DNA from 2 places in the Pseudomonas sp. ASL7 genome. Region 2 is predicted to be linked to the other one. Evidence: riboswitches for the same ligand, from Rfam matches in the RefSeq annotation. Region 2 holds a riboswitch; the other holds the start of a gene.
What was found. A riboswitch is a leader RNA that binds a small molecule or an ion and turns the genes downstream of it on or off. The one in region 2 is predicted to bind cobalamin.
Positions count from the first base shown of each region.

Region 1: linked by a shared signal. The riboswitch ahead of cobO (cob(I)yrinic acid a,c-diamide adenosyltransferase) and the one ahead of AC1MDT_RS05280 (CbtB domain-containing protein) in region 2 are both predicted to bind cobalamin.

Region 1 is NZ_CM155279.1:246,071-261,746, forward strand. It holds gene AC1MDT_RS01130 (pyridoxal-phosphate dependent enzyme) at 1-139, shown strand, start outside; gene AC1MDT_RS01135 (cystathionine gamma-synthase) at 136-1,314, shown strand; gene AC1MDT_RS01140 (DUF3108 domain-containing protein) at 1,378-2,091, opposite strand; gene purN (phosphoribosylglycinamide formyltransferase) at 2,100-2,750, opposite strand; gene purM (phosphoribosylformylglycinamidine cyclo-ligase) at 2,750-3,808, opposite strand; gene AC1MDT_RS01155 (DUF2066 domain-containing protein) at 4,191-5,249, shown strand; gene AC1MDT_RS01160 (AI-2E family transporter) at 5,297-6,370, shown strand; gene hda (DnaA regulatory inactivator Hda) at 6,601-7,305, shown strand; gene AC1MDT_RS01170 (C40 family peptidase) at 7,519-8,154, shown strand; gene AC1MDT_RS01175 (C40 family peptidase) at 8,319-8,855, shown strand; gene AC1MDT_RS01180 (O-methyltransferase) at 8,871-9,524, shown strand; gene AC1MDT_RS01185 (PQQ-dependent sugar dehydrogenase) at 9,646-10,959, opposite strand; gene AC1MDT_RS01190 (hypothetical protein) at 11,026-11,610, opposite strand; cobalamin riboswitch at 11,764-11,996, shown strand; gene cobO (cob(I)yrinic acid a,c-diamide adenosyltransferase) at 12,078-12,689, shown strand; gene AC1MDT_RS01200 (cobyrinic acid a,c-diamide synthase CobB) at 12,686-14,086, shown strand; gene bluB (5,6-dimethylbenzimidazole synthase) at 14,083-14,733, shown strand; gene cbiB (adenosylcobinamide-phosphate synthase CbiB) at 14,730-15,638, shown strand; gene cobD (threonine-phosphate decarboxylase CobD) at 15,631-15,676, shown strand, end outside.
Region 2 is NZ_CM155279.1:1,127,977-1,143,652, reverse strand. It holds gene cobN (cobaltochelatase subunit CobN) at 1-843, opposite strand, end outside; gene cobW (cobalamin biosynthesis protein CobW) at 847-1,908, opposite strand; cobalamin riboswitch at 2,010-2,223, opposite strand; cobalamin riboswitch at 2,400-2,628, shown strand; gene AC1MDT_RS05280 (CbtB domain-containing protein) at 2,749-2,940, shown strand; gene AC1MDT_RS05275 (CbtA family protein) at 2,952-3,656, shown strand; gene AC1MDT_RS05270 (cobalamin biosynthesis protein) at 3,653-4,066, shown strand; gene cobM (precorrin-4 C(11)-methyltransferase) at 4,150-4,896, shown strand; gene nfuA (Fe-S biogenesis protein NfuA) at 5,038-5,622, opposite strand; partial or broken gene AC1MDT_RS05255 (fatty acid cis/trans isomerase) at 5,841-8,128, opposite strand; gene metH (methionine synthase) at 8,285-11,995, shown strand; gene AC1MDT_RS05245 (DUF2970 domain-containing protein) at 12,588-12,806, shown strand; gene AC1MDT_RS05240 (ABC transporter substrate-binding protein) at 12,814-13,899, opposite strand; gene AC1MDT_RS05235 (nitrite/sulfite reductase) at 14,424-15,676, shown strand, end outside.

The DNA.
Region 1 (15,676 bases), 880 kb from region 2:
GCCGCCCGGCGCCAGTATGGCTGAACTACGGGCGGAGCTGGACCGTGGGCTGGTGGCGATCATCGCCGACGCCTCAGGCTTCCACGGCTTGATTACTCGAGTCGACATGCTCAATCACTTGCGGAGATCCCTGACATGAGTCAACACGATGAAACCGCTGCGCCACGTGGCTTTGCCACGCGGGTGATCCATGCCGGACAGTCGCCGGACCCTACCACCGGGGCGCTGATGCCGCCGATTTACGCCAACTCCACCTATTTGCAGCAGAGCCCGGGTGTGCACAAGGGCTTCGACTACGGGCGCTCGCACAATCCGACCCGCTTTGCGCTGGAGCGTTGCGTGGCGGACCTCGAGGGCGGCACGCATGCGTTCGCCTTTGCTTCGGGGCTGGCAACTATTTCCACTGTGCTCGAACTGCTCGACACGGGCGCCCATATCGTCTCCGGCAATGACCTGTACGGCGGTACTTTTCGGTTGTTCGACAAGGTGCGGCGCCGTAGCGCCGGGCATCGCTTCAGTTTCGTTGATCTGACTGATCTGTCGGCCTTTGAAGCGGCGCTACAGGACGATACGCGGATGGTCTGTGTCGAGACGCCCAGCAATCCTTTGCTGCGTCTGACGGACCTCGCTGCCATCGCGCGCATCTGTCGTGATCGAGGCATCATCTGTGTGGCCGACAACACCTTTGCCAGCCCGTGGATACAGCGCCCGCTGGAACTGGGCTTCGATATCGTGGTGCATTCGACGACCAAGTACCTGAATGGCCACTCTGACGTGATCGGCGGTATTGCGGTGGTCGGGCAGAACGTCGAGCTGAGTGAGCGTCTGGGCTTCCTGCAAAACGCGGTGGGCGCTATCGCCGGGCCGTTCGACGCTTTCCTTACCCTGCGCGGAGTGAAGACACTGGCGCTGCGCATGGAGCGCCACTGCAGCAATGCGCTGGAGCTGGCGCAATGGCTGGAGCGTCAGCCGCAGGTGGCGCGCGTCTATTATCCGGGCCTGCCGTCGCACCCGCAGCACGAACTGGCGAAGCGGCAGATGCGCGGTTTCGGCGGGATGATTTCCCTCGATCTGAACAGCGACCTGGCGGGCGCCAAGCGTTTCCTCGAGAGCATGCAGATTTTCGCCTTGGCCGAGAGCCTGGGCGGGGTGGAAAGCCTGATCGAACATCCGGCGATCATGACGCACGCGACGATTCCCGCAGATACCCGCGCGCAACTCGGCATTGGCGATGCGCTGGTGCGTTTATCGGTAGGGGTCGAGGATGTCGAAGACCTGCGTGTCGACCTGGCCCAGGCACTGGCGCGGATTTGAATGCAACAGGCATAAAAAAATCCGGAATCCTTATCGGATTCCGGATTTTGGTGTCGATCCGGATCAGCTGCCTTTGACAGTCTTGCCGTTGACCGTGCCGTCGAGGAGCATGATGTTGTACTCCTTGCCGTCGGTTTCAACTTGTTGCAGGCGGACCAGCAGGTAATCCCAGTCCTTGGCAAACCACAGGACGGTGATGCGTTTGTTTTGTGTCGGGTCGCGTACACGCTCGACCTTGATCGCATCGATGTTGCCAGCCTTGGTCTCGACCTTTTCCGAGCCCAGCACGCGGAAGTCGTAGGTATCGACGTCGTTGCCGTCAACTACCTGATAGCTCATGCTTTTTTTGCCGGCGGCGACGTCGCGCTGCAAGGCCAGTTGATAAGTGGATTTGTCGACCATGCCAGTGTTTAGCGGGACCTTGACCGGGTCGCCGCGATCCGTGCCAGTGACCATCTTGGTGGTCCAGTCGAAATCCAGATCCGACTTCTTGGCTTTGCCCAGGCCGCTACGTTCAAAGTGGTAGGACTGAGGCAGCAAAGTGTCCTTGTCCAGGGTCAGGGTGCTTTCTTCAGTCAGGCTGGCGATCATCATCGACGCCTTGAAACTGAGTTTCCAGGCGCTGTTGGCTTCTTTGGTCAGGCTTCGTTCAGCCGTGCCGCTCATGGGAAGTTGCTTCCAGTCGGCGGTATAGCTGGCGGAGAAGGGGTGAAGGTCCGCAGCCTGCGCCAAGGGCAGGGCGAGCAGAGCGCAAGCGAAGAGCAGGGCGCGACGCATAAAATCTCCTAGGTTCGAATCAAGTGACCGCTGGCCGCAAGTAACTGACCATCCAGTAAAGCACCTTGTTCACCGAGTGATAAACGACCTTCGGCAAACCAGAGTACGGCCATCGGGTAGATCAGGTGTTCCTGAGCGTGGACCCGCTGCGCCAGACTCTGCGGCGAATCGTGCAACTCTACCGGTATTACTGCCTGTACGACCAGTGGTCCGCCATCGAGTTCCTCGGTGACGAAGTGCACGGAGCAGCCGTGTTCACTATCGCCAGCGTCCAGCGCGCGCTGATGCGTGTGTAACCCTTTGTATTTGGGTAGCAGCGAGGGATGGATATTAAACAGGCGACCCTGATAGTGGCGCACGAAGTCAGCGCTGAGAATGCGCATGAAACCGGCCAGTACCACGAGCTTGGGATTGAAAGCGTCGATCAGTTCGATCAGCGCGGCGTCGAAGGCTTCACGGCCTTCGAACGCCTTGTGATCCAGGGTGCGGGTGTCGATACCCGCGTCCCTGGCGCGTTGCAGGCCATAGGCGTCGGCGCGGTTGGAAATCACCGCAGCGATGCGGACGGGGCTCTCGCCGGTCCGCGTGCTGTCGATCAAGGCCTGCAAATTACTGCCGGTGCCGGACAACAGCACCACGACATCACAGGTGACGGACATTAGTGCGCCTTTAGGTTCTTCAATTCGACCTGGGCCGCGCCTTCAGCCGCGGTGGAGATCTGCCCGATGACCCACGGTTGCTCGCCGGCTTCACGCAGCACGTTCAACGCGGTTTCGACGTGCTCTTGAGCCACGCAGATAACCATGCCGACGCCGCAGTTCAACACGCGGTGCATTTCGTTTTCGTCGACGTTGCCTTTCTCTTGCAGCCAGTCGAACACGGCAGGGCGTGTCCAGCTTGCCACGTCAACCACCGCTTGAGCGCCTTTTGGCAGAACGCGCGGGATGTTGTCGAGCAGGCCGCCACCGGTGATGTGGGCCATGGCTTTGACGGCGCCGGTTTCCTTGATCAGCTTGAGCAACGGCTTCACGTAGATGCGGGTTGGGGCCATCAGCAGGTCGGTCAGCGGTTTGCCTTCGAGCTGGATGTTTTCGATGTCTGCACCAGCAACTTCAATGATCTTGCGGATCAGCGAGTAGCCGTTGGAGTGCGGGCCCGAAGACGGCAGGGCAAGCAGTGCGTCGCCGGCAGCAACTTTGGAGCCGTCGATGATTTCGGATTTTTCCACGACGCCGACGCAGAAGCCGGCCAGATCGTAGTCTTCGCCTTCATACATGCCCGGCATTTCAGCGGTTTCGCCGCCGACCAGGGAGCAGCCGGACAGTTCGCAGCCAGCGCCGATGCCGGTGACGACCTGGGTCGCGGTTTCGACGTTCAGTTTGCCGGTGGCGTAGTAGTCGAGGAAGAACAGCGGCTCGGCGCCGCAGACCACCAGGTCGTTTACGCACATGGCAACCAGGTCGATGCCGATGCTGTCGTGCTTGTTCAGGTTCAACGCCAGGCGCAGCTTGGTGCCGACGCCGTCAGTGCCGGAAACCAGCACAGGCTGCTTGTAGCCGGCCGGGATTTCGCAGAGGGCGCCGAAACCGCCCAGGCCGCCCATGACTTCCGGGCGCGCAGTGCGCTTGGCGACGCTCTTGATGCGTTCGACCAATGCTTCACCGGCGTCGATGTCTACACCGGCGTCCTTGTAGCTCAGGGAGGGTTGCTTGCTCATGATCCAGGCCTTTAGGGGGGATTCAGGGGTAACGACCGAGTCCAGTGGGACCGCCGAAATATACGAGGACGAGTGCCGAGCGCATATTTCTGGGTGCCCGGCTGTTGCCGGTCTGCGAAGGCGCGCGATTTTATCAGGCTTGAGGGGCAGCGGCCATCCTCACACCGACGGCAGGGGCATATCGCATTAAAAAAATTGATATTGACGGTGTGGATGACGTCTCGCATGGCTGTATAAGGTATCGCCATTAACCGTCTATCGTTATGACAGTGCGAAAACTTCCAGTGATCGTGTGAATGTTTTGCGCAAGGAGGTAGTCACAGCCTTGCCCGATCATCTTCATGCGGTCTGTTCCAGCCGCTCTTGTCGTCAGGAATCTTCCATGCGTCTGTGTAACTTCGTGTTTGTGGGCTGTTTGTCATTTTTCAGTGTGGCGAGCCATGCCGAAACCGTCAAAGGTCTTTATCAGGTTCGCGAGCCTGTCAGTAGTCAATCGCAGGAGGAGCGCGATCAAGCGACACAGCGTGCGCTGGATACGCTGGTCCTGCGCCTGACCGGCGATCCCAAGGCGGCGCAAAGCCCGGGTCTGGCGGCTGTACGTAAAGATCCGCAGCAAATCATCAGTCAGTACGGCTTTGACGCCGGTCCGCCGCAAGTGCTGAAAGTCGATTTCGATCCGGCGACCACCGAACAAGCGTTACGCCGGGCCGGGCTGTCACTGTGGGGGGCTGATCGGCCGTCTATTCTCGGTTGGTGGTTGAACGATACCACCGAGGGTTCGAGCCTTGTGGGCGATGCCCAGGCCAGCGCGGTGCCGCTGCGCCGAGCGGCGCAACACCGGGGTTTGCCATTGCGTTTGCCACTGGCGGACCTGAGTGAACAACTGGTCGCCACGGCGCCCAATCTTGAAGGCTCGGACGCGGCGCCACTGCGTGGCGCCTCGGAACGTTACAACGCTGACGCCTTGCTGGCGGTGCATGCCCGCGAAGAGGGTGGCCAGTGGCAGGCTAAATGGCATTTGTGGCTGGGCGATAAGAAAGAAGCGGGGACCGTGCAGGGCGCGGATCAGGCCGCTGTGGCCGATGCGGTGATGCTGGCGGTCAGCGAGCGTCTGGCGCCGCGATTTGTGGTGAAGGCAGGTGTTTCGGGCGAACAATTGCTGGAAGTGCAGGGCATGAACCTGGAGCACTATGCTGCGCTCGGGCGTTTGCTGGAGCCGTTTGGTGCGCGCCTGCAAAGCGTTGATGGCGACCGCATTCTTTACCGGGTCAATGGCAGTGCCGAGCAATTGCGGTCGCAGTTGTCGCTGGCGAAGTTGCAAGAGGTGCCGGCCGGACAGGCGCCGGCCCCGACGGCCCCCGTTCAACCGGTCGCCGATGGGGCGGCACCTGCTGTAGCGCCAGCCCCTGCACCGACGCCGCAATTGCGTTTCCGCTGGTAGATTTTTCTTTCCTTCCTTTTATATAAGTGCTGAAGCAGGAGTGGTTCATGGCCGATACGCGGCGTTGGTTCTGGTTGGGTGGGGTCGTCCTGCTCTGCGCGTTTGTCTGGCTGTTGCATCCGATCCTGACACCGTTTCTGGTCGCACTGCTATTGGCCTATCTGTTCGATCCACTGGTGGATCGGCTGGAAAAGGCCGGGCTGTCACGCACCTGGGGTGTCATCGCGGTGTTTTCGCTGTTCACCCTTATCTTTACGACGCTGCTGCTGGTGTTGGTGCCGATGCTTGCCAGGCAGCTCTTTCGTTTGTACGAGCTGGCGCCGCAAATGCTTGACTGGTTGCAACACACCGCCTTGCCGTGGGCGCAATCGAAGTTGGGGTTGGCGAATAACTTCTGGAAATTCGACAAGCTCAAGGCGGCGATCAGCGAGCACATGGGCGAGACCTCGGACATTGTCGGTGTGGTGCTGAGCCAGGCGACGGCTTCGGGGCTTGCGTTGATCGGCTGGCTGGCGAATCTGGTGCTCATTCCTGTGGTCAGTTTCTACCTGTTGCGGGACTGGGACGTGATGATGACCAAGATTCGCAGCCTGCTGCCCCGCAATCGCGAAGAGCGTGTGGTCGCCCTGGCGGATGAGTGCCATGAAGTGCTGGGGGCGTTCGTTCGCGGACAGTTGCTGGTGATGCTGGCGTTGGGCGTGATTTACGCGGCGGGCCTGATGCTGGTGGGGTTGGAGTTGGGGTTGTTGATCGGCCTGATTGCCGGTCTGGCGGCGATTGTGCCGTACATGGGGTTCGTCATCGGCATCAGCGCGGCATTGGTTGCCGGTCTGTTCCAGTTTGGCGGGGACCTGTATCCCATGATCGGCATCGTCGCGGTGTTCATGGTCGGCCAGGCGCTGGAAGGCATGGTGCTGACCCCATTGCTGGTGGGGGACCGCATCGGTTTGCACCCGGTGGCAGTGATTTTCGCGATTCTGGCGGGTGGCGAGCTATTCGGCTTTACCGGAGTCCTGTTGGCGCTGCCGGTGGCGGCGGTGATCATGGTGCTGGTTCGCCATATGCACGATTTGTATAAGGATTCCGATATGTACAGTGGCGTCGACAAGCTGGAACTCTGACGTGCGTCGAGCGTGCGTGGCGGGCAGCCTGGTTCGATAGCAGGTGGGCCCGCCTCTTGCGTGCGGCTGTCACATGCACCGCCAAAGAAACTGTCATAAAACCAGTGTGTTAACGCAAACCTTTGATTTTGCTTGTGGTCTGTCGCATTGTGCGACCCGCGTCACGGGTATAAACTTCGCAAACTTTACACAGAGGCCACTAACGGTTCCGTTGGAACTGTTCAGTCAGCATGAAACCGATTCAGCTGCCCCTAGGTGTGCGTCTGCGTGATGACGCTACCTTTATCAATTACTACCCAGGCGCCAATGCCGCAGCACTCGGCTATGTCGAGCGGCTATGCGAAGCCGACGCCGGCTGGACCGAAAGCCTGATTTATCTCTGGGGCAAGGACGGGGTAGGGCGTACCCACTTGTTGCAGGCGGCGTGCCTGCGCTTCGAGCAATTGGGCGAGCCGGCGGTGTATTTGCCACTGGCTGAGCTGCTGGATCGCGGCACCGAAATCCTCGATAACCTCGAACAATACGAACTGGTCTGCCTGGATGATTTGCAGGCAGTCGCCGGGCGCGCGGATTGGGAAGAGGCGCTGTTCCATCTGTTCAATCGTCTGCGTGACAGTGGACGGCGTTTGCTGATTGCCGCTTCGACCTCCCCGCGTGAACTGCCGGTGAAGCTGGCGGACCTCAAGTCTCGTTTGACCCTGGCGCTGATCTTTCAGATGCGGCCGCTTTCCGACGAAGACAAATTACGGGCCTTGCAACTACGCGCTTCGCGTCGCGGCCTGCACCTGACCGATGAAGTCGGGCATTTTATTTTGACTCGCGGCACCCGCAGCATGAGTGCGCTTTTCGAGTTGCTGGAACGTCTCGATCAGGCCTCACTTCAAGCCCAGCGCAAGCTCACCATCCCGTTTCTAAAAGAGACACTGGGCTGGTAAAACCTAGTGCCTACAAGGTTTTTGGCAGATTTCAGGCGCCAAAAAATCCGCTGTCCTACAGGGCGTAGGACACGCAGGTGTCTAAATGGGGCATTAGCGCTTAGATGTAATCGCGAAACCGGAAAGTCACATAAAGATCGATTGAATTTGCAAATGAGGTTGATAGCGGGCATAGTCTCGCCTTCTTTACAACTATCAGCCACGGTCGTGCCCATGCTAAATCGCTTTGCACCCCTCGTGCCCCTCGCACTCGTCACCCTGTTGTTCGGTTGCGCTGCTCACTCTCCAGTGTCCCAGCAAGAGCAACAACAGCAGGTTCAAAATTCTGTTACTGCCCAGTCTTCCGCTCTTTACCAGGAAGAGATGGCCACCGAAAAAGAACTGGCCGACTTTGCTGGCGGCAAGTCGTACAAGCTTCCGGGTCTGGCCGACAGCATCCTCGAACGTGGCATGTCCCTGATCGGTACCCGTTACCGTTTCGGCGGTACCTCTGAAGACGGTTTCGATTGCAGCGGTTTCATCGGTTACCTGTTCCGTGAACAGGCCGGCATGAATCTGCCGCGCTCCACTCGCGAAATGATCAACGTCGACGCGCCACTGGTTTCTCGCAGCAAGCTGCAGCCGGGCGACTTGCTGTTTTTCGCCACCAATGGTCGACGCGGTCGCGTCAGTCATGCCGGGATCTACCTGGGTGACAACCAGTTCATCCATTCCAGCAGCCGCCGCAGCGGTGGTGTCCGGATCGATAGCCTGGGCGACAGTTACTGGAACAAAACCTTCATCGAAGCCAAGCGCGCACTCGCGATGGCCCCGACCGCAGCCCCGACGATCGTCACGGCGCGCCAATAAGCGGACAGTTTGTAAGGTGAACTTAAAGTCTTACTTGAAGTTTGCCGTTTAGCCGCTAGAATCCAGATCTATTATTGATGGCAAACCGCCTGCGTCCTGCGCAGGCGGTTTTCTTTTCTGCGTCCCCTGCAGAAAAAGCCGCAGCCAGATCAGGATGTTCTGCCATGACGACGTCGGCCCGCCTCGCAATCATGTTCTTTGCCGCGCTGCTTGGCGCCTGCGCGAGCCGCCCACCGCCTCCTGCTCCGGTGGTTCGCGCGCCGATCATTTTCGGCTCATCCCAAGCCTTCTCCCCCGAAGCAGAAGAAGTACTGTTCCGCGCGTTGGGCCTGGTCGGCACACCTTATCGCTGGGGCGGCAACACGCCAGACTCCGGATTTGATTGCAGCGGCTTGATCGGCTACGTCTACCGTGATGTCGCCGGTATTTCCCTGCCGCGTACCACCCGCGAGCTGATCAGCATGCAGGCGGCTAATGTGGGCAAGGAAGGCCTGCAAACCGGTGACCTGATTTTCTTCGCCACCCATGGCGGCTCCCAGGTCAGCCACGCCGGCATTTATGTCGGCGAAGGCCGATTCGTCCATGCGCCAGCCACCGGCGGCACGGTGAAGCTTGACAGCTTGTCCAAAGCGTATTGGCAGAGAGCCTACCTGAGCGCCAAACGTGTCCTGCAACCTGAGCATCTGGCGCGTAACCCATAGTTCGCAGAGGTTGTCATGACCGCTCGCACGCTCAATCTCGACGATTCCCTGTATCAATACCTGCTCGACGTTTCCTTAAGGGAAACGTCGGTGCTCAAGCGCTTGCGCGACGAAACCCAGGCGCTGCCCATGGCTCGCTGGCAGGTGGCGCCGGAGCAGGGGCAATTTCTCGCGTTACTGGTGAAGATCACCGGTGCCAGGCATTTGCTTGAAGTGGGCACCTTCACAGGCTACAGCGCCTTGTGCATGGCGGCTGCATTGCCGGATGACGGTTCGCTGATCTGCTGTGATATTCCCGGCGACTACAACGCCATCGCGCGCCGCTACTGGCAGGAGGCGGGGCTCACCGAGCGGATCGATCTGCGTTTGGCGCCTGCACTGCAAACGCTCAACCAGCTCAATCAGCCAGGCCACTTCGATTTGATTTTCATTGATGCCGACAAGGCTAACTATCCAGCCTATCTTGAGCACGCCCTGCGTTTGCTGCGCGTGGGTGGTCTGGCGGTGTTCGATAACACGCTGTGGAGCGGGCGGGTACTTGAGGAGCATTCCGAGAGCGCAGACACCCGGGCCATCCAGGCACTCAATCGTGCCTTGAAGGATGACTCGCGCGTGGATCTGTCGTTATTGCCGTTGGGCGATGGATTGACGTTGTGCCGTAAGCGCTAAAACGTCGGGCCCGTGTAGGAGCGAGCTTGCTCGCGATGGTGGGTCAGTTACATCGATGTCGCCTGACACACCATCGCGAGCAAGCTCGCTCCTACAAGGTGATGTGTTCGGCGGTAATGCCTTATTTAACCGCCGAAACGCGCCACACCTTGTTCCCCACATCATCCGCCACCAGCAAATCCCCCTGCTGATCAATCACCACGCCCACCGGACGACCCATGGCCTCTTCTTTGGCGTTGAGGAAACCGGTGAGCACATCAATTGGCTGCCCGATTGGTTTGCCTGCGCTGAACGGCACGAAAATCACTTTATAGCCACTGTGCGGATTACGGTTCCACGAGCCGTGCTGGCCGATGAATGCCCCTTCCTTGAACGGCACCGCAAGTGTGTTGCCTTCAGCAAATGTCAGGCCCAGCGACGCAGTATGCGGGCCGACTGCGTAGTCCGGAGGGATCGCCTTGGCGACCAGGTCCGGGTTTTGCGGATCGACCCGAATGTCGACATGCTGGCCGTAATAGCTGAACGGCCAGCCATAAAACGCGCCGTCCTTGACCGAGGTGATGTAGTCCGGCACCAGGTCGCTACCGATTTCGTCTCGCTCGTTGACCGCCGTCCACAAGGCGCCGCTGTGCGGCTCCCACGCCATGCCGTTGGGGTTACGCAGGCCCGAGGCGAAGATCCGGTGATTGCCGGTGGCTCGGTCAACCTCCCAGATCGCCGCGCGACCTTCTTCCTTATCCAGGCCGTTTTCGGCGACGTTACTGTTCGAGCCCACCGTGACGTACAGCTTGCTACCGTCTTTGCTGGCGATGACGTTTTTGGTCCAGTGATGATTCAGCGGGCCGGCTGGCAAGTCGACCACTGTGATCGGCGGCGAGGTGATCGCCGTATCGCCGTTTTCATAGTGGAAGCGCAACAAGCGGTCGGTGTCGGCCACGTAGAGGTCATTGCCGACCAGCGTCATGCCGAAGGGGGAGTTCAGGTGTTCGAGGAACACCGTGCGGGTTTCGGCAATGCCATCGTGGTCCTTGTCTCGCAGCAGCGTGATGCGGTTCGGACTCGGTACGGCCGCGCCGGCGCGGCCCATGACTTTGCCCATGATCCAGCCGCGAATACCTTTGCTGTCATCGGGTTTCGGTGGTGCGTTGGTTTCGGCCACCAGCACGTCGCCGTTGGGCAACACATAGAGCCAGCGAGGGTGATCGAGGCCTTCCGCAAAGGCCGCGACCTGAGTTCCGGCGGCTGCAATGGGTTTTGCGCCAGCCGGCCAGCCAATCGCCGGGGCGATGTTCACCGTCGGGATCAGGGTCTTGTTGGGTTCTGGCAGTTTTGGCGACGGACCCGTGCCGTCGGAGACTTGCAGGCTGGCGGTTTCACCACAGCCGGCGAGCCCTCCGGCGAGCGCGATGACAATGATGAGTTGGAGCTTGCACATGCCGGTCGTCCCTATGAATGCCCTATCTATTCATAGAGACGCCGAGAGGATTGAAGGTTCAACCGGTCAGCCGCGTGCTTCCTTGAATAGCACGGCGATGCCCGGGTGATAGTTGCCCGCTTCATTGCGCAATTTTCGGTAAGCGTAGGGGAAATACCAGGCGACGGCGCAGCTGTGTTCCTTCTGCAGGTCGTCGACCATGTCCTGGAGTTCTTCCGGCGTGGCGCCATGCTGGGCCTTTTGCGGCGCGACAAACAGGCAGCCGAGTTTCAGGTCGCTGGCGTAGCTGATTTTCTTCGCGTCGCTGGTGATATCGAGCAAGGCTTGAGTCAGGTTCAGGCTATTGACCCGAGGCCAGCGCTGCGTGGCCTGGAGGTAAGCGCGTTCTTCAGGGGTGGCGATAAACAGATCGGCGCGCGCATTGCGTTCGCCTTCTTCGGTTTGCTTACGGGTCGACGTTTGTTGCAGCGTGACCATTTCCGCCATCCAGGCTGCAGTGGAAAGCAGCCCGAGGTTGGCTTTTTCATCGAACCAATACGGGGTTTCGTTATCGCCGCGCACAGCGTTGTAGCGGTCGATACAGACAAACCAGCGCTCCAGCACCGGGCGCAGGAATTCCAGCTTCGGATTGCTGATGATCATGCCTTGCATGTTGCTCACCCTTGTTATTTTGATTGCGGTTATGGCTCTTTGATATCACTGCTCGCGCTGTGACACAACCTTGGCGTCAGCCGATTGACCGGCGGCAGTATATCGTTCACCGGGGTTCTGTCTTCATTTGACGCTCCACCCCCAACCCTCTAACCTTCGCGGCTTGTTTCAGGTGCTCTGTGACCCTGGTCGACAGAGTGAAACAGGGAAGCCGGTGAGTCATCCCTTCAAACGAAGGGGGTCACGATCCCGGCGCTGCCCCCGCAACGGTAAATGAGTGAAGACTGCGCCTTGAGCCACTGTGTCGACTGTCGACATGGGAAGGCGCGCAGTCCGGCGTATCGCCGCTTATGAGCCCGGAGACCGGCCTGATTCATCCAGCGGCATCACGGTGGGCGATGCCAGGCTTTTTGCCGTCAATTCTTGTGCCTGCCCGCCGTTATCCAGCCTCAACGGAGAGCTCCCCCATGACTGATTCCCCTGATCGTGACGAACGCCATCTGGCGCGCATGCAGCGCAAAAAAGCCGTGATCGACGAACGCATCGCCAACTCCCCGAATGAATGCGGCCTGCTGTTGGTGCTGACCGGCAACGGCAAAGGTAAAAGCAGTTCAGCCTTCGGCATGCTGGCCCGGTCCATGGGCCATGGCATGCAATGCGGCGTGGTGCAGTTCATCAAAGGTCGCAACAGCACCGGCGAAGAGTTGTTCTTCCGGCGCTTCCCGGAGCAGGTGCGTTTTCATGTGATGGGCGAGGGCTTCACCTGGGAGACCCAGGATCGCCAGCGCGATATCGCTGCCGCCGAAGCCGCCTGGGCCGTGTCGCAGCAATTGCTGCGCGATCCGTCGATTGGCCTGGTGGTGCTCGACGAGTTGAACATCGCGCTGAAGCACGGCTATCTGGATCTCGATCAAGTGCTCAGCGATTTGCAGGCCCGTCCGCCGATGCAGCACGTGGTCGTCACCGGTCGCGGCGCCAAGCCTGAGATGATCGAACTGGCCGATACCGTCACCGAAATGGGCGTGATCAAGCACGCGTTCCAGGCCGGGATCAAAGCGCAAAAAGGCGTCGAACTGTGAGTCAACCACGTCATTGCCCGGCGGTACTGATTGCCGCGCCGGCTTCCGGTCAGGGCAAGACCACCGTCACCGCCGCGCTGGCCCGTTTGCATCGCAATCAGGGGCGCAAGGTTCGCGTGTTCAAATGCGGCCCGGACTTTCTCGACCCGATGATTCTCGAGCGTGCCAGCGGTGCGCCGGTGTACCAACTGGACATGTGGATGGTCGGCGAGCAGGAGAGTCGCCGGCTATTGTGGGAAGCCGCTGGCGAAGCCGACTTGATCCTGATCGAAGGCGTCATGGGGTTGTTCGACGGTACGCCGTCCAGCGCGGACCTGGCGCGGCACTTCGGTGTGCCGGTGCTCGCTGTGATCGACGGCACGGCCATGGCGCAGACGTTTGGCGCACTGGCCCTGGGGCTCGCGCGTTATCAGCCGGACTTGCCATTTGCCGGTGTGTTGGCCAACCGCGTCGGCACGCTGCGTCATGCGCAATTGCTCGAAGGCAGCCTGACCGAAGGGCTGCGCTGGTACGGCGCCTTGTCCCGGGAAACCGGGATCGAATTGCCGAGTCGGCACCTGGGGTTGGTTCAGGCCAGCGAGTTGAACGATCTTGATGTGCGCCTCGATGCGGCGGCGGACGCCTTGGCCAGCAGTTGTGAGGTCGCGCTGCCGCCAGCGGTGGAATTCGCCGCCCCGGATGTGATCGCTGCTGAGCCTTTACTGGCAGGGGTGCGGATAGCGGTCGCCCGCGACGAAGCGTTTGCTTTCACCTATGGCGCGAGCCTGGATTTGCTGCGAGCCATGGGCGCCGAGTTGCTGTTTTTCTCGCCGATCCGTGACGCCCGATTACCAGAGGCAGACAGCCTTTACCTGCCGGGCGGTTATCCTGAATTGCACCATCTGGCGCTGTCACAGAATGCCACGATGCTGGCTGCGATCCGTGCGCACCACGTGGCGGGCAAACCGTTGTTGGCCGAGTGTGGCGGCATGCTTTATCTGCTCGATTCGTTGACCGATGTCGAAGGCACTCGCGCTGAGCTGGTTGGCCTGCTGAGCGGTGATGCGGTGATGCAGAAGCGTCTGGCCGCGTTAGCGTTACAAGCGGTCGAACTGCCCGAAGGTGTGTTGCGCGGGCATACCTATCATCACTCGTTGACCAGCACCGAGCTGGAACCGATTGCTCGTGGTTTAAGCCCTAACGGCGGGCGCGGGGCGGAGGCGGTTTATCGTGAGGGGCGGATGACCGCTTCCTACGTGCACTTCTATTTTCCCTCCAATCCGACCGCTGTAGCCGCGTTGTTTGCGCCTGATCATGACACCGCCATCGCGAGCAGGCTCGCTCCCACATTTGAGAGTGTGTTGCCTGAAGAAATGCTGTCCACTGTGGGAGCGAGCCTGCTCGCGAAGAGGCCATGACCGATAACGCATTCTCCGAAGCCGAACGCGCGGCGGTCTACCGAGCCATCGGCGAACGCCGCGACATGCGTCACTTCAGCGGCGGCAGCGTCGAGCCAGAGTTGCTCAGGCGCCTGCTCGAAGCCGCGCATCAGGCGCCGAGCGTCGGCCTGATGCAGCCTTGGCGTTTCATCCGCATCAGCGATCGGGCCCTGCGCGGCAAGATTCAGGTGCTGGTGGAAGAAGAGCGTATCCGCACCGCCGAAGCCCTCGGCGAGCGCACCGACGAATTCATGAAGCTCAAGGTCGAAGGCATCAACGACTGCGCCGAAGTTCTGGTCGCCGCGTTGATGGATGATCGCGAGCGGCATATTTTCGGCCGTCGCACCTTGCCGGAAATGGACATGGCCTCGTTATCGTGTGCGATCCAGAACCTCTGGCTGGCCTCCCGCGCCGAAGGGCTGGGCATGGGCTGGGTCTCGCTGTTCGAACCGCAAGCGTTGGCGGACCTGCTGGGGTTGCCCATCGGCGCAAAGCCGATGGCGGTGCTTTGCCTCGGACCGGTCAAGGAGTTCTACCCGGCGCCGATGCTGGTGCTCGAAGGCTGGGCGCAGGCGCGTCCACTCAGCGAATTGCTGTATGAGAATTATTGGGGAGAGAGTCAATGAGTGTGGCGTTGTTGAGTGTTGCCGCCGTGGCGCTGGATGCGCTGCTGGGTGAACCCAAACGCTGGCATCCGCTGGTGGCGTTCGGCCGTTTTGCCGACCGCATCGAGCAACGATTCAATGGTGGCGGTCGCGGCTGGCGCAGTCACGGCGTCACCGCGTGGGTGATCGCGGTAGTACCGCTGACGCTGCTGGTCACGGCATTGTCCTGGGCGCCTTATGTCGGCTGGATCGTCGAGATTCTCGCACTCTATTGCGCCCTTGGCCTGCGCAGCCTTGGCGAGCATGTCGTGCCGGTGGCCAGCGCGTTGCGCAGCGACGACCTGGACCAGGCGCGCCAACGCGTGAGTTACCTGGTCAGCCGTCAGACCAGTGAACTGGATAAAACCGAAGTCGCCCGTGCGGCCACCGAGTCGGTATTGGAGAACGGCAGCGACGCGGTGTTTGCCGCGCTGTTCTGGTTTGCCGTGGCTGGCGCGCCGGGCGTGGTGCTCTACCGTTTGAGCAATACGCTGGATGCGATGTGGGGCTACCGCAATGAACGCTTCGAACGTTTCGGTTGGGCCGCGGCAAAAATCGACGACATCCTCAACTACATTCCAGCGCGACTGGTGGCATTGACCTACGCGCTGCTGGGCAAAACCCGACTGGCGCTTAAATGTTGGCGCACCCAAGGCCCGACCTGGGACAGCCCGAATGCCGGTCCGGTAATGGCCGCCGGTGCGGGAGCACTTGGCGTCGAGTTGGGCGGGGCGGCGATTTATCACGGTGAACTGCATCAGCGTCCACCACTGGGCGAAGGCGTGCCGGCGGATGCCGACGCCATTGACCGTGGCTGGCAATTGGTCCAGCGCGGCGTAGGGTTATGGCTGCTGATTCTCTGCGTGGGGGCTGAATTTTATGCTTGAACACGGTGGTCGGTTACGTAAAGCGGCGCTCGATTTCG
Region 2 (15,676 bases):
AAACGGCCGCAAGTGCGGCGCTTCGGGGCTGGACTGGGCGAAGCCGGTGGTATTGAGAATCACCGAGGCGCAGGCTTCATCCAACAGGTCCTCGACCACCGTCAGGCAGCCGGGTTCTTTCAAACTGGCCACCGCAATGGGCAACGGGTTTAACCCCGCTGCCTGCAAGCGCTGGCAGAAAATATCGATGAAACCGGTGTTTGCCGCCTGCAAGTGCGAGCGATAAAACAGCACCGCCGCCACCGGCTGTCCGGCCTGCCAGTCGGCTTGCCAATCGCTCAGTTCAGCGGGGCTTTTGTGCGGGTGGTAGATCGCGGTGCGCGGCAGGGTTTGCGGCTCGGCCCAGCTATAGTCGCGACCCAGCCAACGATTGGCCACGCAGCGGAAAAAATCCAGGGCATTGCTCATGCCGCCCTGACGCAAAAACTGCCAGAGCCGGTCCCGATCGCTGGCAGCCACGGTGCTCAGGTCACTGAGTTCAGGGTCGGGGCGGTCATCCCCCGGCACCAGAATCAACTGCACGCCACGCTGGGACAATTCCACCAGCCGCTCGACGCCGTAACGCCAATAAGCGATGCCGCCATGCAAAGAGATCAGAATCACCTTGGCGTGGCGCAGCACTTCGTCGACATACAGGTCGACCGACGCATGATTTTGCACCTGCATCGGATTTGCCAGGCGCACGCTCGGGTAATCGTCGGGCAATTGCTGCGCGGCTTCGGCGAGCAGCGCGAGGCTGGAATCGCCGCTGCACAGGATCACCAGCTCGGCGGGGGTTTGTCCAAGGTCGGCAATGTTGTCATCCGACACGAAACCGCCGGGCTGGGTCCTGAGCAGGTGCATGGCTTAAACGCTGAGCGCAGCGCGCAGTTGCGCTTCGAGTTGAGCGGCGTCCAGCTCCTGGCCGATCAGTACCAGACGCGTGGTGCGCGCTTCTTCAGCGCCCCACTGACGGTCGAAATGCTTGTCGAAACGCGTGCCCACGCCCTGGATCAGCAGGCGCATCGGTTTGTTCGGAACGGCGGCGAAGCCTTTGACCCGCAGGATGCCGTGCTTGACCACCAGCTGGGTCAGCGCGTCCATCAACAGGCTTTCGTCGGCTTGCGGCAGTTCAATCGAAATGGAATCGAAGGCGTCGTGGTCGTGATCGTCCTCGCCTTCATGGTGATGGTCGTGGTGGCTGTGACGGCTGTCGATGTGTTCTTCGGAGCCGGCACCAAGGCCGATCAACACGTCCAGTGGTACGCGACCGCTGCTGGCTTCGATGACTTTCACCGCGGGCGGCAGTTCTTCGGCGACTTCCAGGCGCACGCGAGCCAGGTCTGCAGGGCTGATCAGGTCGGCCTTGTTGAGAATCACCAGGTCGGCGCTCGCCAGTTGGTCGGCAAACAGTTCGTGCAGTGGCGATTCGTGGTCCAGGTTCGGATCGAGTTTGCGCTGGGCGTCGACCTGGTCCGGGAATGCAGCGAAAGTGCCCGCCGCCACGGCCGGGCTATCGACGACGGTGATGACCGCGTCAACGGTGCAGGCGCTGCGGATTTCCGGCCACTGGAAGGCTTGAACCAGTGGCTTTGGCAGGGCCAGGCCCGAGGTTTCGATGAGGATGTGGTCGAGATCGCCGCGACGGGCAACCAGTTCGCGCATCACCGGGAAGAATTCTTCCTGGACGGTGCAGCACAGGCAGCCGTTGGCCAATTCGTAGACGCGGCCATTGGCTTCTTCTTCGGTGCAACCAATCGCGCATTGCTTGAGGATTTCGCCGTCGATGCCCAACTCGCCAAACTCATTGACGATCACCGCGATACGGCGGCCCTGAGCGTTGTCGAGCATGTGCCGCAGCAAGGTGGTTTTGCCCGAGCCGAGGAAGCCGGTAACGATGGTGACGGGGAGTTTGGCCAGTGTTTTCATCGGATGCCCTTTGGCAAGGTGGCGGGCAAACGGGACGACGACCGGCAACGCGGACGCGCGTGCCTGAAGAGTTCGCCATCGGATCACCCCGCCCGGTTGTAGTGAGAATCTGTATCGAGGCAGGTCTCCTGGCTGACGGTGCGCCGGGCCGTTGGCCTGGCATTCACTGCGCCTTCCCGCGAACCCGTTGGACTGGGTTTGCAGTGGCGTGGCAGCGAACATCACCGTTCACAGTTGCGGGGGCAGCCGCGGCATTGACCGCGTTCCCTTCTTAGCTTCGGCAACCGCCGAAGAACCTCGAAAGCGCAAGGCTACGCATGGTGTGGGGGCGGGTCAATGTCTTGTAGCGCCTGCACCGGCCCCTTCGCGAGCAGGCTCGCTCCCACAGGTGATCGCATTCCCCTGCGGGAGCGAGCCTGCTCGCGAAGAACTCACCTCGGTCCCGAGTTGAGAACCTTTGCCAATTGACGCCCATCCCCCACCCATGCTCTCCTACGCACCTTGTTACGGGTGCCCTTCACAGGGTGAAACGGGAAACCGGTGAATCATGTGCTTTACTCTAAAGCCATGTCAGTCCGGTGCTGCCCCCGCAACGGTAAGCGAGTGAAGAATCAAATCCACTGTGCCAGCAGTTCGGCATGGGAAGGTGATTCTTGCAGGTTTCGGCTGACGCCAAAGCCCCTCGCGAGCCCGGAGACCGGCCCGCAACACAAAGTGACGATTACGTTCACTGAATAACAAACCCGCGGTGGGCGGGCGCTGTTTGAACGTCTGCGTGCCCGACTCGCAGGGGTTTTCCATGCGCTCTATCCACCTGCCGACAGACCAGAGGGAAGCGCCATGTCGACCATCACCAGCACCAACCACAGCACCGCCAGCACCACCACAACCCTGAGCCAACGCCTGATCGCCGCCGTGTGTGCGTCGATTCTTGGCGCTAGCCTTGTGTACTTCGCCGGTTTCTCGCACATTGCTGCGGTGCACAACGCTGCGCACGATACCCGTCACAGCTCCGCTTTCCCGTGCCATTGAGACCTGCTGACATGATCAAGCGTATTGCGCAAACCGCAGGTTTTACCGGGCTGCTGGCCGCCCTGCTACTGACCTTGCTGCAAAGCTTTTGGGTGGCTCCGCTGATTCTTCAGGCGGAAACCTATGAGAAAGCCGCGCCAGCCGTTGAAGTTCATGAACACGCCGGTGCCGCCATGGCCGGCCACACCCACGATGCAGAGGCCTGGGAGCCGGAAGACGGCTGGCAGCGTGTGCTGTCGACCACGGGCGGCAACCTGGTGGTTGCCGTCGGTTTTGCCCTGATGCTCGCCGGTCTTTACACCCTGCGTGCACCGACCAAAACCTCTCAGGGTCTGCTCTGGGGCCTGGCCGGTTATGCGACCTTCGTTCTGGCACCCACACTGGGTCTGCCGCCTGAACTGCCAGGCACGGTCGCTGCCGATCTGGCGCAACGGCAGATCTGGTGGATTGGCACCGCCGCTTCCACCGCTGTCGGTATCGCGCTGATCGTATTCAGCCGTCATTGGCTGATGAAAGCCCTGGGTGTGGCGATCCTGGCCGTTCCGCACGTGATTGGCGCGCCACAACCGGAAGTGCATTCGATGCTCGCGCCGCAAGCCCTGGAAGCTCAATTCAAAATCGCTTCGCAGCTGACCAACATGGGATTCTGGCTGGCCTTGGGCCTGATCAGCGCCTGGTTGTTCCGCCGCAAAAGCGATGGCCACTACCACGCATGACTGATACCCGCACAGCGCCGACTTTAGTGGTCGGCCTGGGCTGCCAGCGCGGCTGCCCTGTCAGCACGCTGCGGGCGCTACTCGATCAGGCGTTACAGGCTCATCAAATCCAACTTCACGAGATCAAGGCCCTGGCCAGTATCGATCTGAAGCGCGATGAACCTGGCCTGATCGAACTGGCCACACAACTTGGGTTAAAAGTGATGTTTTTCAGCAGCGAACAGTTGGCGGGCTATCAACTGCAACTCAGCCACCATTCACAGATCGCGTTCGAGCGCACTGGCTGCTACGGCGTGGCGGAAAGTACCGCCCTGGCCCTGGCCGAACAACTGGCTCAGGTGCCGGCAAAGCTGCTGATTACGCGACAAAAATATGCCCAGGCAACGTTGGCATTGGCCGGGCCTGCGTAAAATCCTCGATAATCCTCGCCTTCGATCATGAGCAATCTTCATCTGAAGCCTTGCCCTGCCCCTTTTTCTCACAGGAACCGACGATGACCGTCTACTTCATTGGCGCAGGTCCCGGCGACCCGGAGCTGATCACCGTCAAAGGCCAACGGCTGATTCGCAACTGCCCGGTGATCATCTACGCCGGCTCTCTGGTGCCCGCCGCCGTGTTGGAAGGCCACCGTGCCGAACGCGTGGTCAACAGCGCTGAACTGCATTTGCAACAGATCATCGAACTGATCAAGACCGCCCATGACAACGGCCAGGACGTGGCCCGTGTCCACTCCGGCGACCCGAGCCTGTATGGCGCCATTGGCGAGCAGATTCGTTATCTGCGTGAACTCGATATCCCGTTTGAAATCATTCCTGGCGTGACGGCAACGGCTGCCTGCGCGGCGCTATTGGGCGCAGAACTGACACTGCCGGACATCTCGCAAAGCGTGATCCTGACCCGCTACGCCGACAAAACGGCGATGCCGGCCGGTGAAGAACTGGGCAGTCTGGCGCAACACGGGGCGACCATGGCGATTCATCTGGGGGTGAATCATCTGGAGAAGATCCTGGCTGAATTGCTGCCGCATTACGGCGCGGACTGCCCGATTGCGGTGATCCACCGGGCGACGTGGCCGGACCAGGATTGGGTGGTGGGAACGATCGAGGACATTGCCGGAAAGGTTGAAGCCAAGGGATTCCGGCGTACGGCGTTGATATTGGTGGGTCGGGTGTTGGGCAGTGATCACTTCAGCGAATCATCGCTGTATCGCGCGGGGCATGCGCATTTGTATCGTCCATAGACCCCCATCGCGAGCAGGCTCGCTCCCACATTGGAATGCGGTCAACTGTGGGAGCGAGCCTGCTCGCGATGGGGCCAATGAATTTAACCCATAAAAAAACGGCACTCACGGGTGCCGTTTTTTCATTTCGCAGCGAACACCTTAGTAATAGGCGTTTTCTTTCTGCGTATGGTCAGTCACATCACGCACACCCTTGAGCTCGGGAATACGCTCGAGCAACGTGCGCTCGATGCCTTCACGCAGGGTGACATCGGCCTGGCCGCAGCCCTGGCAGCCGCCGCCGAACTTCAGCACGGCAATGCCGTCCTCGACCACATCGATCAGGCTGACCTGACCGCCGTGGCTGGCCAGCCCCGGGTTGATCTCGGTTTGCAGGTAATAGTTGATGCGCTCGTTGACCGGGCTGTCGGCGTTGACCATCGGTACTTTGGCGTTTGGCGCCTTGATGGTCAGTTGGCCGCCCATACGGTCGGTAGCGTAGTCGACGACCGCGTCGTCCAGGAACGCTTCGCTGAACGAGTCGATGTAAGCGGTGAAGCTTTTCAGCCCCAGCGCCGTGTCTTCAGGTTTTTCTTCGCCCGGCTTGCAGTAAGCAATGCAGGTTTCGGCGTACTGGGTGCCAGGCTGGGTGATAAAGACGCGGATGCCAATGCCTGGGGTGTTCTGCTTGGAGAGCAGATCAGCCAGATAATCGTGGGCGGCGTCGGTGATGGTAATAGCGGTCATGGAAACTCCTCGCAGGCTTGAGCGCAGTTTACGCCAATCATCGCCCCGCACAAAGTCCTAGTATTTTTGTCGGGAAAGAGCCAGATGGAAAATCACCGAAAACCCACTGTAGGAGCGAGCCTGCTCGCGATGGAGTGTCAGTCGACATCAATGCTGCTGATACACCATCGCGAGCAGGCTCGCTCCTACAAGGGTAATGCGGCGACACCCGCCCGCGCTCAAAGATTCTCGTAGCGGTTCATGTCCAGCACGCCCTCTTCCACCGGGTTGGTTTCGTGTACGTACTGGCTCAGGTCATGGAAGTAAAACCAGAATTGTGGATGACTGCGGCGAATACCCCAGCGCTCGACGATTTGCTCGAAGCGATTGGCGTCCTTGGCGTTTTCCATCGCCTCCACGAACGCCGGCACCTGGTCGGCCGGGATGTTGAACATAAAGTTTGGATAGCTGCTGAGCACGCCCGGAAAAATGGTCAGTGTGTCGAGCCCCGGCTGATAGCGCAGCGATTCACCCAGCACGAACGCGACGTTGCTGTGCGCGCGGTTGCGCAACAGGCTGTAGACCTCACGCTTGCCACTCGCGGTCTCGATTCGCAACATCGTCGCTTCAGGCAGTTGATCGATGACGCCAAGGCCCGCTGCGGGGCGCGACGTCAGGCGACTCAGGGCCTGTTCGGCACGTTGCAAATCCGGGTCGATGTTCGGACGCGAGCAATACGCGCCGTCGCAGCGGTTGATCGGATCAGGCGTGGCATTGAGTTCACCGTAACGAGCCAGCAATTGCAGGACGAAGTCGCGTTTCGGGTCTTTCTCGTCCAGTTTCAGCGCCGTCGGTTTTTCGTCGTCGATGGCCTCGTAATCGAGCCACATCTTGAATTTCCCGCTGTTCTGGTACCAGTCGTTGAGGTAATGGTCCCGGGAATCGGCCGGCATCAGGCGCAGGAAGTTCTGCTCGGCGCCATTGCGGATCAGGTCGAAGTACAGGCGTGTCTGCGCCTGATGGGAGACATTGCCGAACACGTCGAAGTTGACCACCAACTGATAATACGTGCGCTCCAACAGCGGAAAGTCGAACAGCCACAGGGTCTGCGGCACGTCACCGATCAGCCCCTTGTTCACCGAGGCACTGTCGAAATGCCGGAAAATACTTAGCAAAGCGTTATCGTTGCCCGCCCATAACGTCGACCAACTCGGCGCCGGTGCATCGGCGTAGCTGTCGCGGCGCAGCGCTTCGTACTCGTTACGTCTATCGCGGTAGTCGTGCCACAGGCTCAGGACGCTGCCGACGTCGTCGTTCTGCCCCGGCATTGCCAGCAGCGGCGTGGCCTTGCCACGGTAGTTCGGGTCAGTGATGTAAAGGTCGTGCTCCGGCGCCTGGAACAGTGCCCAGAAGTTGTCACGGATCACGTCCGTGGCGATCTGCCCGCGGCACACCGGGCCACGAATGAACGTGCGCACAAAGTATTCAGCATGAACTGGTATCGCGCCTGGGCCGGGATCGCCTCGAATGTAGCGAACGGATTGGCCCGACGTTCCGGTCCGTAACCCGGTAAGGCGTTGACCTGCCAGTTGCCGTTATAGAAAAGGCTTTTTATCCGCGCCATCTTCGGCGCACTCAGCGGGTAGGTGATGTGGGTTTTCTGCACGATCACCCCTTGCACCGGCCACAAACGGTAATAAACCTGAATGCCCGGATCGTCGTTGGGGCGACGGGTGTTGATCAGGTCGATCGGCTGCCCGGTCGGCGTGCGCGAACGGACCCATTGGAAGAAATGCCCTGGCTCACCCTCCTTGAAGTACATATGGGCGAGGAACCAATGCTCGAACAACCAGCGTCCCACCAGACTTTGCCGCGCACCCGGGGCGTTGAGCAGGTTTTCCCATTGCACCACTTGCAATGCTTCTCTTGCCGAAGGCACCAGACCTTCCTCATCAATTGGCGCACCGGACGCCAGCCAGCGTTGCAGTGTCTGGTACTGCTGATCGGTCAGCCCTGTGACTGCCAACGGCATTCCTTCTTTCGGGTGGGCGCTGGCGTAGCCATCGAACTGCGCGGGCATGGCGCACATGTTTTCCCGATTCAGGCCCAGGACGATCTCTTCCGGCAGCTTGGCATTGGGTTGCAATGGGGTTTTGTGGCCCAGCTCCAGCATCCGCGCCATCAACGCGGCCTGACTGCCCTGGGCGTCAAGCACGGGATAGAAACCTTTTTGCTGCCAGGCATGCTTGCCGAAGGCGTCATAAAACAGCCGGGTCGGCGCCGCGGCGGTGCTGCGCTGGCCGTCGTAGACCGGGATTTTCGTCGCGCCGCGCGCCGCACCTTCGCCACTGCCCAGATTGAGCTGACAGGCGGCGTCATTGCAGGCATGGCAGGCCACGCACTTTTCGGTAAAGATCGGCTGGATGTCGCGGCTGTAGGAAATTGCAGAGGAAATGGCCGGACTTTGCGCAGCGGCACCCCAGCTTAAAAGCAGCATTAAAATGCCGGTGACGACGCGATACCACATGTCCCTGGTCCTGATTCCTGAAAAAACGCGGGGATTCTACCGGTCTGGCACATACGCCAACATGAACGATATTCATGCAAAACCAGGGCATGCTCTAAATCCGCACAGGTTTGCTATCATCCTGCCCCTTCGTCATGGTCTTTCCGAGTAGTCCAAATGTCCGATCGCAGTGTTCGCCTTCAAGCTCTCAAGCACGCCCTCAAAGAGCGCATCCTGATTCTCGATGGCGGCATGGGTACGATGATCCAGAGCTACAAGCTCGAGGAGCAGGATTATCGAGGCAAACGCTTCGCCGACTGGCCTAGCGACGTCAAAGGTAACAACGACCTGTTGGTGCTGACGCGCCCGGACGTGATCGGCTCCATCGAAAAAGCTTACCTGGACGCCGGCGCCGACATTCTGGAGACCAACACCTTCAACGCTACCCAGGTTTCCCTGGCCGACTACGGCATGCAGGGCCTGGCGTATGAGTTAAACGTAGAAGGTGCACGGCTCGCGCGCAAGGTGGCCGACGCCAAGACCCTGGAAACCCCGGACAAACCCCGCTTTGTCGCTGGCGTGATCGGGCCGACCAGCCGCACGTGTTCGCTGTCGCCAGACGTGAATAACCCCGGCTATCGCAACGTGACCTTCGATGAACTGGTGGAAAACTACACCGAGGCCGCCAAAGGCCTGATCGAAGGCGGCGCCGACCTGATCCTGATCGAAACCATTTTCGACACCCTGAACGCCAAAGCCGCGATCTTCGCCGTGCAAGGCGTGTTCGAAGAGTTAGGCATCGAACTGCCGATCATGATTTCCGGCACCATCACCGATGCCTCCGGCCGCACCCTCTCCGGCCAGACCACCGAAGCCTTCTGGAACTCCGTGGCCCACGCCAAACCGATTTCGGTTGGACTGAACTGCGCCCTCGGCGCTCGCGAGTTGCGTCCGTATCTGGAAGAACTGTCGAACAAGGCCGGCACCCACGTCTCCGCGCACCCGAACGCCGGCCTGCCGAACGAATTCGGCGAGTACGACGAGCTGCCGGCGGAAACCGCCAAGGTCATCGAAGAGTTCGCTCAAAGTGGTTTCCTGAATATTGTCGGCGGATGCTGCGGCACCACACCAGGGCACATCGAAGCCATCGCCAAAGCCGTCGCCGGTTACGCGCCGCGTGAAATCCCGGAGATCCCGAAGGCTTGCCGCCTGTCGGGCCTGGAGCCGTTCACCATCGATCGCAGCTCGCTGTTCGTTAACGTCGGCGAGCGGACCAACATTACCGGCTCTGCGAAATTTGCCCGTCTGATCCGTGAAGACAATTACACCGAGGCCCTGGAAGTCGCCCTGCAACAGGTCGAAGCCGGCGCTCAGGTGATCGACATCAACATGGACGAAGGGATGCTCGATTCGAAGAAGGCCATGGTGACCTTCCTCAATCTGATTGCCGGTGAACCGGACATCTCCCGCGTACCGATCATGATCGACTCCTCCAAGTGGGAAGTGATCGAAGCCGGCCTGAAATGCATTCAGGGCAAGGGTATCGTCAACTCGATCAGCATGAAGGAAGGCGTCGAGCAGTTCATTCATCACGCCAAACTGTGCAAGCGCTACGGCGCCGCCGTGGTGGTAATGGCCTTCGACGAAGCCGGCCAGGCCGACACCGAAGCGCGCAAGAAAGAAATCTGCAAACGCTCCTACGACATTCTGGTCAACGAAGTCGGCTTCCCGCCGGAAGACATCATCTTTGACCCGAACATCTTCGCCGTGGCCACCGGCATCGAAGAACACAACAACTACGCCGTGGACTTCATCAACGCGTGCGCCTATATCCGCGACGAGCTGCCGTACGCCCTGACCTCGGGCGGCGTGTCCAACGTGTCGTTCTCGTTCCGTGGCAACAACCCGGTGCGCGAAGCGATTCACTCGGTGTTCCTGCTGTATGCGATCCGTAACGGCCTGACCATGGGTATCGTCAACGCCGGCCAACTGGAGATCTACGACCAGATCCCGGCCGAACTGCGCGACGCGGTCGAAGACGTGGTGCTCAACCGCACGCCGCACGGTACCGATGCCCTCCTTGCCATTGCCGACAAGTACAAGGGCGATGGCAGCGTCAAGGAAGCCGAGACCGAAGAGTGGCGCAACTGGGACGTCAACAAGCGTCTGGAGCATGCGCTGGTCAAAGGCATCACCACCCACATCGTGGAAGACACTGAAGAATCCCGTCAGTCGTTCGCGCGTCCGATCGAAGTGATCGAAGGCCCGCTGATGTCCGGCATGAACATCGTTGGCGACCTGTTCGGCGCCGGCAAAATGTTCTTGCCGCAAGTGGTGAAATCCGCCCGCGTAATGAAGCAGGCGGTGGCCCATTTGATCCCGTTCATCGAACTGGAAAAAGGCGACAAACCGGAAGCCAAGGGCAAGATCCTGATGGCGACGGTAAAAGGCGACGTGCATGACATCGGCAAAAACATCGTCGGCGTGGTGCTCGGCTGTAACGGCTACGACATCGTTGACCTCGGTGTGATGGTGCCGGCCGAGAAAATCCTGCAAGTGGCCAAAGAGCAGAAGTGCGACATCATCGGCCTGTCCGGTTTGATCACGCCGTCGCTGGATGAAATGGTCCACGTGGCCCGCGAGATGCAGCGCCAGGATTTCCACCTGCCGTTGATGATCGGGGGCGCAACCACGTCCAAGGCGCACACGGCGGTGAAGATCGAGCCGAAGTACAGCAACGACGCGGTGATCTACGTGACCGATGCCTCCCGCGCCGTCGGCGTGGCGACGCAGTTGCTGTCCAAGGAATTGAAACCGGCGTTCGTCGAGAAGACGCGCCTGGAGTACATCGAAGTCCGCGAGCGCACCGCCAACCGCAGCGCCCGCACCGAACGCCTGAGCTACCCGGCGGCGATCGCCAAGAAGCCACAGTTCGACTGGAGCACCTACGAGCCGGTCAAACCGACGTTCACCGGTGCCAAAGTGCTGGACAACATTGACCTGAAAGTGCTGGCCGAGTACATCGACTGGACGCCGTTCTTCATTTCCTGGGACCTTGCCGGCAAGTTCCCGCGCATCCTCGAAGATGAAGTGGTCGGTGAAGCCGCTACTGCGCTGTACGCCGACGCTCAGGAAATGCTCGCCAAGCTGATCGACGAGAAGCTGATCAGCGCCCGTGCCGTGTTCGGCTTCTGGCCCGCCAATCAGGTGCGCGACGATGACATTGAAGTCTACGGCGATGACGGCAAGCCCTTGGCCAAGCTGCATCACCTGCGTCAGCAGATCATCAAGACCGACGGCAAACCGAATTTCTCCCTGGCCGACTTCGTTGCACCGAAGGACAGCGAAGTGACCGACTACGTGGGTGGCTTCATCACCACCGCCGGGATCGGCGCCGAAGAAGTGGCCAAGGCCTATCAGGACGCCGGCGACGATTACAACTCGATCATGGTCAAGGCACTCGCCGACCGTCTGGCCGAGGCCTGCGCCGAGTGGCTGCACCAGCAGGTGCGGAAAGACTACTGGGGTTACGCCAAGGACGAGACGCTCGATAACGAAGCATTGATCAAAGAGCAATACACCGGCATCCGCCCTGCCCCGGGTTACCCGGCGTGCCCGGACCACACCGAGAAAGGCACGCTGTTTGCCTTGCTCGACCCTGAAGCCAGCGAAATGCACGCCGGGCGCAGCGGTGTGTTCCTTACCGAGCACTACGCAATGTTCCCGGCGGCAGCAGTCAGCGGCTGGTACTTCGCTCACCCTCAGGCGCAGTACTTTGCCGTGGGCAAGATCGATAAGGATCAGGTGCAGAGCTATACGTCGCGTAAAGGACAGGAGTTGAGCGTGACCGAGCGGTGGCTGGCGCCGAACCTGGGTTACGACAACTAAGTAAGCCTCCTGGCCGCATTACTGTGGTCAACAGCAATCCCTTGTGGGAGCGAGCCTGCTCGCGAAGGCGGACTGACAGTCGACGATGATGTCGACAGTTATGGCCTCTTCGCGAGCAGGCGCGCTCCCACATTTGATTTGTGGCCGGACACACATGCCCGATTCAACCTGATCCCCTGTGGGAGCGAGCCTGCTCGCGAAGGCGGACTGACAGTCGACGATGATGTCGACAGTTATAGCCTCTTCGCGAGCAGGCGCGCTCCCACATTTGATTTGTGGCCGGACACACATGCCCGATTCAACCTGATCCCCTGTGGGAGCGAGCCTGCTCGCGAAGGCGGACTGACAGTCGATATTGATGTTGACTGGCAGGGCCTCTTCGCGAGCAGGCTCGCTCCCACATTTGATTTGTGGCCGGACACACATGCCCGGTTCAACCTGATCCCGCCTGCGGGAGTGAGCCTGCTCGCGATAGCGGACTGACAGTCGATATTGATGTTGACTGGTAGGGCCTCTTCGCGAGCAGGCTCGCTCCCACGGGATTCGCGTGAGTGTCTATGCTTATAGCTCACACATTGGTGACGAGGGATGTATGGACGACCCGGTCGACAACAAGCCACCCAGCTTCTGGCAGATGCTGCAGAGTGTCATGGCGGCGGCGTTCGGCGTGCAAAGCGGAAAGAATCGGGCCCGGGACTTTACACACGGCAAGCCCAGCCATTTCGTGATTTTGGGGATTCTGTTTACGGCGGTGTTCGCCCTGACGCTGTTTGGCGTCGTGAAACTGGTGCTGCACCTGGCCGGGGTTTGACGGCGACTCAGTGCATCAACGTTTGCAGGCTGAACGGGTAGCGATACGACGCGGGTTTGCCCTTGGCCGATAGCTTTTGGAAGTCCACGCCAAAATCCTGCGCCACCCCCATCGCCAGCAACCGCTTCGCTTGCTCGCGATCAATCAACTGCAATAACGGGACCTGCCGGTCCCGGCCGCCGTACTGGCTGACATCCACGCCCTGATCGTAGTCATGCAACTGCACCAGTGCCCAACCACCCAGACTGAAATGCCCGCCCAGCAGCACGCTCAGCCGATGGTCCAGCAACGCCTGCAATGCCGCCGGCGAGGTATTGATCGTGCCAAACAGTGCGTCCTTGCCGGGTACGCCGCCTGTTTCGACAAAGGCCTGCATGACACCAAAGCCCATTTCATCATTGGCCGTCCAGATCAGCGAGGTCTGCGGGTAACGCTTGAACAACAGCTTGGCCTGCTCATAGGCCCGCTGGCGGGTCCAGCCGCCGTATACCAACTGGCGCAGGTGCACTTCGGGGTGCTCGGCCAAGGCCCGCCTCAAGCCCTTCTCACGCAATTGCGCGGACGGTGTGATCTTCAAACCGGAAAAGGCCAGCAGTTCAATGGTCTGACCCGAGGGCACCGGTCCGTGCTGGTGGATCAGCTCCTTGAGCATCAAATAGCCGCCCTCCTCGTCATTGGGCACCAGGCTACCCACCCAATCGGGATATTTGTCAGGCCGTGCACCCAGCAGCTTCATCTGGTCCGGGGTCAGGGCGTTGTTGACGATGAACAGCTTCACACCGCTGCCTTTGGCCAGGCGCAGAATTTCGGGGGCAATATATTGCTCGTTGACGAACACCAGATAATCGGGCCGGTTTGGCCCTTGCAGGGCTGCGCGGGCCTGCTTGACGGTCGTTTCAGGGACCCGGTCGGAATACTGAATGCTCAGCTCCATGCCCAGGTCCTTCGCGGCAGCGTGCATGAACTGGGAGTAGCTGACCCAGAACGCTTCCTTGGTGTTTCCCGGATTCAGGAACAACACCGACGCTGCTTGGGCACAAGGTCCCACGACCATACCCAGCGCCAGTAATACACCATAGAAAAACTTCAACATTGATCGCCCGAGCCCCCGCAAATTCGCCGCGCATTATAGCCAGCGAAGTGTGGAAAATCGGCGTTTATTCCGGTTTTTGTCCGACAATCGTCGGCACCGGGCCCGGGCGCGGGTCGGTTATTGATGGCTGACCCAGAATACCGCTGTCCCCACGACCAGAATGATCAGAAACAGAATTGCCCAAGCATCGACTGTGCTATCGGGTTTTGTTGCTTTAGAAGGGTTGCTCATTGCATCGCCTCTTGTCGGTTTTTTCGGTGATTGCATAAAGACTCGACCACAGTTAAGACGATGATTGCCCGCACCACAAATACGGGTTTAGCACTAATGGTTCGCGTTAGTCGTTTTGGTTCTTTGCATATACTCAAACATCACTTTTGCGCATAACTCCAAACTGGTATCTTGCCCCGGCTCCGTTGGGAGTGCGCGGCCGTGCGCGCAGAATTGCCGAGGCAGTATCGAGACTTCAGCAAGCCAAAATCGTAGCTGGATCCGACCGGCCCAAGCCTGAGAACAGGACTTATATGTACGTATATGACGAGTACGATCAGCGGATCATCGAGGACCGCGTCAAGCAGTTCCGTGATCAAACCCGACGCTATCTGGCAGGCGAGCTGAGCGAAGAAGAATTCCGCCCCCTGCGCCTGCAAAACGGGCTTTACATCCAACGCTTCGCGCCGATGTTGCGGGTGGCGGTGCCTTACGGCCAACTGACTTCGCGCCAGGCGCGAATGATGGCCAGGATTGCCCGCGACTATGACAAGGGCTATGCCCACATCAGCACCCGGCAGAACGTCCAGTTCAACTGGCCGGCGCTGGAAGACATCCCGGACATTCTCGCTGAACTGGCCACCGTGCAGATGCACGCGATCCAGACCAGCGGCAACTGCCTGCGCAACGTCACCACCGACCAGTTCGCCGGCGTCGCCGCCGACGAGCTGATCGATCCGCGCCCATGGTGCGAGATTGTCCGCCAGTGGACGACGTTCCACCCGGAATTCGCCTACCTGCCGCGCAAGTTCAAGATCGCCATCAACGGTTCGACCTCCGACCGTGCCGCCATCGAAGTCCATGACATTGGCCTTGAGCCAGTGCACAACGCCGCAGGCGAGCTGGGTTTCCGTGTGCTGGTGGGTGGTGGCCTGGGCCGTACGCCGGTGGTGGGCGCGTTCATCAATGAATTCCTGCCGTGGCAAGACCTGTTGAGCTACCTCGACGCCATCCTGCGTGTTTACAACCGCTACGGCCGTCGTGACAACAAGTACAAGGCGCGGATCAAGATTCTGGTCAAAGCCCTGACGCCTGAAGTCTTCGCGCAAAAAGTCGACGCGGAAATGGAACACCTTCGCGGTGGCCAGACCACGCTGACCGAAGCCGAAGTACATCGCGTCGCCAAACACTTCGTCGACCCCGACTACAAGGCCCTGGACAACCAGGCTGCCGAACTGGCCGAGCTCGACAAACAGCACCCGGGTTTTGCCCGCTGGCGCACCCGCAATACCCTGGCCCACAAAAAGCCGGGTTATGTGGCCGTGACCCTGTCCCTGAAGCCGACCGGTGTTGCACCGGGCGACATCACCGACAAGCAGCTCGACAGCGTTGCCGACCTGGCCGATCGTTACAGCTTCGGTCAGCTGCGCACCTCTCACGAGCAGAACATCATTCTGGCTGACGTCGAACAGAGTCAGTTGTTCGCGATGTGGGGCGAATTGCGCGAGCAAGGCTTCGCCACGCCGAATGTCGGCTTGCTGACCGACATCATCTGCTGCCCGGGTGG